Regions from separate parts of the Streptomyces sp. NPDC050485 genome, predicted to be linked through region 2. Evidence: riboswitches for the same ligand, from Rfam matches in the RefSeq annotation. Region 2 holds a riboswitch; the other holds the start of a gene.
The links. Region 2 has a riboswitch for cobalamin ahead of metE (5-methyltetrahydropteroyltriglutamate--homocysteine S-methyltransferase). Riboswitches for the same ligand answer to the same signal wherever they lie in the genome.

Region 1 (4,205 bases), on a different contig from region 2:
CGGTCACCGGCATCCTCGCCACCATGCCGTACATCGCGCTCCAACTGGTCGGCATCCAGGCCGTGTTGGACGTCATGGGGGTGGGCGGCGGGTCGTCCAACTGGTTCGTCAAGGACCTGCCGCTGCTCATCGCCTTCGCGGTGCTCGCGGCGTACACCTACTCCTCCGGGCTGCGCGCCCCCGCGCTGATCGCGTTCGTCAAAGACGGGCTGATCTACCTGGTCATCGCGGTGGCGATCATCTACATCCCGATCAAGCTGGGCGGCTTCGACGCCATCTTCAGCGCGGCGCAGCACAAGTTCGCGGGCCCGCCCGGCGGGAAGCCGACGGGGGCGCTCGCGCCCGGCGAGGCGAGCCAGTGGACGTACGCCACCCTCGCGCTCGGCTCGGCGCTCGCGCTCTTCATGTATCCGCACTCGATCACCGCGACGCTGTCCTCGCGCAGCCGCAACGTGATCCGCCGCAACACCACGATCCTGCCGCTGTACTCACTGATGCTGGGCCTGCTCGCGCTGCTCGGCTTCATGGCGATCGCGGCGGGCGTCAACGTCAAGAACGGCCAGCTGGCGATCCCGCAGCTGTTCGCGGACATGTTCCCGGACTGGTTCGCGGGCGTGGCCTTCGCGGCGATCGGCATCGGCGCGCTGGTCCCGGCGGCGATCATGTCCATCGCGGCGGCGAACCTGTTCACCCGCAACATCTACAAGGACTTCATCCGGCCCGACGCGACGGCCGCGCAGGAGACCCGGGTCTCCAAGCTGGTCTCGCTCCTGGTGAAGGTCGGCGCGCTGGTCTTCGTCCTGACCATGGACAAGACCGTGGCCATCAACTTCCAGCTGCTCGGCGGCATCTGGATCCTGCAGACCTTCCCGGCCCTGGTCGGCGGCCTGTTCACGCGCTGGTTCCACCGCTGGGCGCTGCTCGCGGGCTGGGCGGTCGGCATGGCGTACGGCACGCTCGCGGCGTACGGCGTCGCCTCGCCCACCCAGAAGCACTTCGGCGGCTCCTCAAAGGAGATCCCGGGCATCGGCGAGATCGGCTACATCGGCCTGACGGCCTTCGTCCTGAACGTCGTGGTCACCGTGGTCCTGACCGTCGTCCTGCGCGCGGTGAAGGCCCCGGACGGCGTGGACGAGACGTCCCCGTCGGACTACACGGCCGACGCGGGCGACCCGGGAGTGAGCACGGACCTGCCGCCCGCAACGGCGGGCGCGGCCCACTGAGTTCCCGTTGTACGACGAAGGGCCGCGGCACCTGGGCAGGTGCCGCGGCCCTTCGCTGTGGGTCGGTCAGCGCACCCAGTCCTTGAGCTGCTCGGTCTGGAGGGTAATGCCGACGGGCTCGGGCAGCTCGATGTCCCTGCCGAAGGGCAGCGTGCGCACCGCCGCGTACCGGCGGCCTTCGGGCTCGCTGTAGACGGAGATCTCACACTTGGCGCGGTCGATGAGCAGGTATACGGGGATGCCTGTCTCCGCGTAGGCGCGGGGCTTCTCGACGTGGTCCCGCCGGTGGGTATCGGAGTCCCACGAGGTCACCTCGACGACCATGAGGATCGGCTCGGGTTCGACCCAGTCACCCTGCCCGACAAAGGCATCCGGATGAGCCAGCACCGCATCGGGGATGGCCCGCCCAGTCCGGTATTCCTCCGCCTTGATCCCCTGCCCCGGGTGCAGGAAGAGGTCGTCAGGCCGGGCCTGCATGCAGATCTTGAGCAGCCACTGAATGATCCGGTTGTGGTCGCCGTCCGGCATGGCCTTGCTCCTGATTACCCCGTCGATGAATTCGAGCCGCGTTCCCTCCCTCTCGCGGGCCGCTATGCGCGCCAGAGCTTCGAATTCGTCGGGCAGCATGTGGGGCCGGTCGGACATCACGGTCATGCCTCGCTCGCCTTCCTCGACGGTACTGTCTCCGACGATAGCGGAGAGGTACGTCACAGGGATGCCGCATCGCGGCCGACACAACATGTGGGGGGTGCCGCACTCGGCGCCCCCCACATGTATGCTCGTCCTCGCTGTCGCCGCAGGGGAATCCGGTGGAAATCCGGAACTGTCCCGCAACGGTGTACTTGGTGCGGTTTGTCGCACCCTGTGAGTCCGAGGACCTGCCGACGGCGCATCCGGCTCGACCGAACCGGGTGCCGAGACGTCCGGGCCTCGCGGTTGGGCCGGTGGACGACGTGCTCAGGGCTGCCCCGACGCGCGCCTCCGCCTCCCCCGAAGGCCCCGTGCCGAGCGAGGGAGTGCCCCCACGTGACCATCGCCCCAGCGGATCCCGCTTCAGTGATCACCGAAGAACTGGCGGATGCGCCCGGGACCGCGCTGCTGCGGACCCTGACCGACCTCACCGCCGACCTCGCGGACACCGACCCCGGCCGGGTCGCCGCCGCCGCGCTCCGGGGCCGCAACGCCCGCTCGGACGAGGCGGAACTGCGGAGCCTGGCCACCGAGGCGGCCGCGGGGCTCATCTCCGAGGACCCGGCGTACTCCCGTCTCGCCGCCCGGCTCCTGACGATCACCATCGCCGAAGAGGCCGCCGGCCAGGGCGCGTTGTCGTTCGCCGCCTCGGTCGAGGTCGGCCACCGCGAGGGCCTGATCGCCGACCGCACCGCCGACTTCGTACGCACCCACACCACCCGCCTGGACGCCCTGGTCGAGGCCGCGCTCGCCGACGGCGCCGACGACCGCTTCGGCTACTTCGGCCTGCGCACCCTCTACTCCCGCTACCTGCTCCGCCACCCGATCACCCGCAAGGTCATCGAGACCCCCCAGCACTTCATGCTGCGCGTGGCGTCCGGCCTCGCCGAGGACGATTCGGTGCGCGCCCTGGACGAAGTGGCGTCCCTGTACGGCCTGATGAGCCGCCTGGACTACCTCCCGTCCTCCCCCACGCTCTTCAACTCCGGCACCCGCCACCCCCAGATGTCGTCCTGCTACCTGCTCGACTCCCCGCTGGACGAGCTGGACTCCATCTACGACCGCTACCACCAGGTCGCCCGCCTCTCCAAGCACGCCGGCGGCATCGGGCTCTCGTACTCCCGCATCCGCAGCCGCGGTTCGCTGATCCGGGGCACCAACGGGCACTCCAACGGCATCGTCCCGTTCCTCAAGACGCTGGACGCCTCGGTCGCGGCGGTCAACCAGGGCGGCCGGCGCAAGGGCGCGGCGGCGGTGTACCTGGAGACCTGGCACTCCGACATCGAGGAGTTCCTGGAGCTGCGCGACAACACCGGTGAGGACCAGCGGCGTACGCACAACCTGAACCTCGCGCACTGGATCCCCGACGAGTTCATGCGCCGCGTCGACGCGGACGGCCAGTGGTCGCTGTTCTCGCCCGCCGACGTGCCCGAGCTCGTCGACCTGTGGGGCGAGGAGTTCGACGCCGCCTACCGCAAGGCCGAGGCGGCCGGGCTCGCCCAGAAGACCATGCCCGCACGCGACCTGTACGGCCGCATGATGCGTACCCTCGCGCAGACCGGCAACGGCTGGATGACGTTCAAGGACGCCTCCAACCGCACCGCCAACCAGACGGCGGAGCCCGGCCACACGGTCCACTCCTCCAACCTGTGCACCGAGATCCTTGAGGTGACCGACGACGGCGAGACGGCCGTCTGCAACCTCGGCTCGGTCAACCTGGGTGCGTTCGTCGTCGGTGACGGCATCGACTGGGAGCGCCTGGACGAGACCGTCCGTACCGCCGTCACCTTCCTCGACCGCGTCGTGGACATCAACTTCTACCCGACCGAGCAGGCGGGCCGCTCCAACGCCAAGTGGCGCCCGGTGGGCCTGGGCGCGATGGGCCTCCAGGACGTCTTCTTCAAGCTGCGCCTGCCCTTCGACTCCCCCGAGGCGAAGGCGCTCTCCACCAAGCTCTCCGAGCGGATCATGCTGACCGCCTACGAGGCGTCCACCGACCTCGCCGAGCGGTCGGGCCCGCTGCCCGCCTGGGACAAGACCCGCACCGCGCGCGGGGTGCTGCACCCCGACCACTACGACGTCGAGCTGAACTGGCCGGAGCGCTGGGCGGCCCTGCGCGAGCGCATCGCCGCGGTCGGCATGCGCAACTCGCTGCTCCTCGCGATCGCGCCGACCGCGACCATCGCGTCCATCGCGGGCGTGTACGAGTGCATCGAGCCGCAGGTCTCCAACCTCTTCAAGCGCGAGACGCTGAGCGGTGAATTCCTCCAGGTGAACGGCTACTTGGTCGAT
Region 2 (4,205 bases):
CTCGTTGACCCCCACTCGGGAGACCTGATGCAGGGCACCATCGGCACGGTCGCCACGACGGAGGAGGGGTTCGCCGACGCGGCCAAGCGCATCCTGGGACGGTTCAACGGCATCAGCCTCAAGCGGCGCGTGGCATTCTTCGAGGGAAATCGCCTCGACGAAAAACTGTTGGCCGAGGGCGTGTTCAGGATCGTCACCGACGACGAAACCACCTGAGAGGGCAGGTGACTCAGCAGGTACTGCGCCCGCTCGGGGCCGGACAAGCGGTGACCTCACGGGTAGGAGGGTCGAGAGGGGGTGCGAGCGCCCACCCCTCGGCCCTTGACTCAGCTCAAAATCAAGCAAGTTCCGCCCGTACGGTACGGGCCGCCGTCGCCAGGTTCTCCAGGGAGGCGCGGGTCTCGGGCCAGCCGCGGGTCTTGAGGCCGCAGTCGGGGTTGACCCAGAGGCGGTCCGCCGGGATGGCCTGAAGTCCCTTGCGCAGCAAGGCGGATGCCTCCTCCGGGGAGGGGACGCGCGGGGAGTGGATGTCGTAGACCCCGGGGCCGGCTTCGCGGGGGTAGCCGTGTGCGGCCAGTTCGCGGGCCACCTGCATGTGCGAGCGGGCGGCCTCCAGGCTGATGACGTCGGCGTCGAGTTCGTCGATGGCCTGGACGATGTCGCCGAACTCGGCGTAGCACATGTGGGTGTGGATCTGCGTGTCCGGCCGTACGCCGCTGGTGGTGAGGCGGAAGGACTCGGTGGCCCAGTCCAGGTAGGCGGGGTGGTCGGCGGCGCGCAGCGGGAGGGTTTCGCGCAGGGCCGGTTCGTCGACCTGGATGACCGAAGTGCCTGATGCCTCCAGGTCGTTGACCTCGTCGCGCAGGGCGAGGGCGACCTGGCGGGCGGTGTCGCCGAGCGGTTGGTCGTCGCGGACGAAGGACCAGGCGAGCATGGTGACCGGGCCGGTGAGCATGCCCTTGACCGGGCGGTCGGTGAGCGAGTTCGCGTAACTGGTCCAGCGCACCGTCATCGGCTCGGGCCGCGAGATGTCGCCGGCCAGGACCGGCGGGCGGACGTAGCGGGTGCCGTAGGACTGGACCCAGCCGTGCTGGGTGGCGAGGTAGCCGGTGAGCTGTTCGGCGAAGTACTGCACCATGTCGTTGCGTTCGGGCTCGCCGTGCACGAGGACGTCGATGCCGGTCTTCTCCTGGAAGGCGATGACCTCGCGGATCTCGTTCTCGATGCGCTGTTCGTACGCGGCGGTGTCGATGCGCCCCGCGCGCAAGTCAGCGCGGGCCGTGCGCAGTTCGGTGGTCTGCGGGAACGAGCCGATGGTGGTCGTGGGCAGCAGCGGCAGCTTGAGGTGGGCGCGCTGGGCCGCGGCCCGCTCCTCGTACGGAGCGGAGCGGCGGCCGTCCGTGTCGGTGACGGCGGCCACGCGGGCCCGGACGGCCGGGTCGCGGGTGATGGGGGAGTGTGCCCGGGATGCCAAGCGGGCCTGGTTGGCGGCGAGTTCGGCGGTGATCGCCGAGGCTCCCTCGGTGAGGCCGCGCGCGAGCGTGACGACCTCCGCCGTCTTCTGGCGGGCGAAGGCCAGCCAGCGCAGGATCTGCGGCTCGATGTCCCGCTCGGCCGCCGCGTCGATCGGCACGTGCAGGAGCGAGCAGGAGGCCGCCACGTCGACCCGGTCGGCCAGACCGAGCAGCGTCCCGAGGGTGGACAGGGACTTCTCGAAGTCGTTGATCCAGATGTTGCGGCCGTTGACGACGCCGGCGACCAGACGCTTGCCGGGCAGTCCTCCGACGGCGGCGAGCGCGTCCGGATTGGCGCCGGCCGCCTCGGTGAAGTCGAGGGCCATGCCGTCGATCGGGGCCTTCGCCAGGACGGGAAGCGCGTCCCCGAGCCGGTCGAAGTACGAGGCGACCAGGAGCTTGGGCCGGTCGGTGAGGGTGCCCAGGTCGCGGTAGGCGCGGGCGGCCGCGTTGAGCTCGGCCGGGGTGCGGTCCTGGACGAGGGCGGGCTCGTCCAACTGCGCCCACTCGGCACCGGCCGCGCGCAGGTCGGCGAGGACCTCGGCGTACACGGGGAGCAGCCGGTCCAGGAGGGTCAGCGGGTCGAAGTCGGTGGCGATGCCGGGGGTGGGCTTGGCGAGCAGCAGGTAGGTGACGGGGCCGACGAGGACGGGGCGTGCGCTGTGGCCGAGCGCGAGGGCTTCCGTCAGTTCGGCGACCTGCTTGGTGGAGTCGGCGGTGAAGAGGGTGTCCGGCCCCAACTCGGGCACCAGGTAGTGGTAGTTGGTGTCGAACCACTTGGTCATCTCCAGGGGTGCGACGTCCTGGGTGCCGCGGGCCATCGCGAAGTAGCCGTCGAGCGCGTCGGATTCGACGGCGTCGCGGTGTCGCTGGGGGACAGCGCCGACCATGACACTGGTGTCCAGGACGTGGTCGTAGTACGAGAAGTCACCGGTCGGCACCTCGTGGATACCGGCGTCGGCCAACTGCTGCCAGTTCGAACGGCGCAGGCCCTCGGCGGTCTCCTTCAGGGCGGCGGCGGTGACGCGGCCCTTCCAGTAGCCCTCGATCGCCTTTTTCAGTTCGCGGTTCGCGCCCTGGCGGGGGTAGCCGTACACGGTGGCCCGTGCTGCCGCGGCTGCGGACTTCGCTGTCACGGAAATCTCCTTCGCGAGATGACTCCTGAGAATCCCGGAGACGGGACACGGACGCGAAGGGATGACGAACCGGACGGAGCCCACACGCGCCACTGGCACGGTGCTCCGTCTGATATGTACGCCGACCCGCCCACGAGGTCACCGGGATGTCCGCACGCGATCGGTCACGTGCGGGCAACGGGCAGGTCTTCGGACTCGTGGGCACTCTGCCGAGGCAGGTTCCTACTGGCCGTCGCTTCCCAGGTCCGCGGAGGGATCCAGTGCGTATGACGGCGGTCGTTCCCACTCACCGCTGCGGGGCAGTCCCGGATTCCCACCGGGTTCCCTCTTACGACGCGTCTGTCTGGTGGACAGGGCGAACCAGCTGCACTGGTCACAGTAGAGGGCAGATGGCATCCAGGACAGCATTGTTCATATTCCGGAATGCGAAATGAGACGCGGGCGAGGCCCCGGCGCATGGGTGAAGGGGCGCGGAGCAGTCTCAGCTATCTGCTCCGCGCCCCACTCCACAGCAGCCGCGGGCCCCTCAGCCCCCGGCGGCAGACCCGGGCCCCTCAGCCCCGGTCGTAGATGTGGAACCCGCGGCCGCTCTTGCGGCCGAGCAGCCCGGCTTCCACCATGCGCAGGAGCAGCGGCGGCGGGGCGTACAGGGGTTCCTTGAATTCCGCGTAGAGGGATTCGGCGATGGAGGCGACCGTGTCCAGGCCGATCAGGTCCGCCAGCTTCAGCGGCCCCATGGGGTGCGCGCAGCCCAGCTCCATGCCCGCGTCCACGTCGGCGGCGGTGGCGAAGCCTGACTCGGCCATGCGGATCGCCGAGAGGAGGTAGGGAATCAGCAGTGCGTTGACGACGAATCCGGCCCGGTCCTGGGAGCGGACGACCGTCTTGCCCAAGGTGTGCGTGACGAAGTCCTGTACGGCGGTGACGGTCTCCGGGGCGGTGTGCAGCGAGGAGACGACCTCGACCAGGGGCAGGACGGGGGCGGGGTTGAAGAAGTGCAGTCCGAGAACGCGGTCGGCGCGCCGGGTGGCCATGCCCAGGCGCATGACCGGGATGGCGGAGGTGTTGGTGGCGAGGATCGCCCCGGGATCCTCGACGATCTTGTCCAGGGCTGCGAACACCTCGGTCTTCACCGCCGCGCTCTCCACCACCGCCTCGATGACGAGATGGCGGTCGGCCAGGTCGTCAAGACTGCCGGTGAAGACCGTGCGGGCCAGCGCGTCCTCGGCGGTGACGCGGTCCAGCTTGCCGCGCTGGACGGCGCGTTCGAGCGAGATGGCGATCCGCTCCCGTGCGCCGCGGGCGGCGATGGCGTCTGCCTCGCAGACGACGGTGTCGAGTCCGGCGCGGGCGCAGACCTCGGCTATCCCGGCGCCCATCTGGCCGCCGCCCACCACGCCGATCCGGCTGATGACTCTGGTCATGACTGTCCCTCCAGACGGTGCACCAAGTGGCGGCTGTACGCATCGGTGGTGAAGAAGGCGGGCAACGGACCGGCCAGGGCGGTCCGTTCGAAGAGCGCGCGGACCTCGTCCACGGCGGCCCAGGGGTACTC

Region 1: another riboswitch for cobalamin. It lies ahead of ACIBK6_RS26615 (ribonucleoside-diphosphate reductase subunit alpha); the one in region 2 lies ahead of metE (5-methyltetrahydropteroyltriglutamate--homocysteine S-methyltransferase).

The regions. Positions count from the first base shown of each region.
Region 1 covers NZ_JBITHR010000014.1:117,696-121,900, forward strand. Annotated here, with positions in the region: gene mctP (monocarboxylate uptake permease MctP) at 1-1,223, shown strand, start outside; gene ACIBK6_RS26610 (Uma2 family endonuclease) at 1,290-1,877, opposite strand; cobalamin riboswitch at 1,965-2,124, shown strand; gene ACIBK6_RS26615 (ribonucleoside-diphosphate reductase subunit alpha) at 2,250-4,205, shown strand, end outside.
Region 2 covers NZ_JBITHR010000007.1:68,184-72,388, reverse strand. Annotated here, with positions in the region: gene ACIBK6_RS16350 (hypothetical protein) at 1-216, shown strand, start outside; gene metE (5-methyltetrahydropteroyltriglutamate--homocysteine S-methyltransferase) at 338-2,650, opposite strand; cobalamin riboswitch at 2,813-3,030, opposite strand; gene ACIBK6_RS16340 (3-hydroxybutyryl-CoA dehydrogenase) at 3,205-4,074, opposite strand; gene aceB (malate synthase A) at 4,071-4,205, opposite strand, start outside.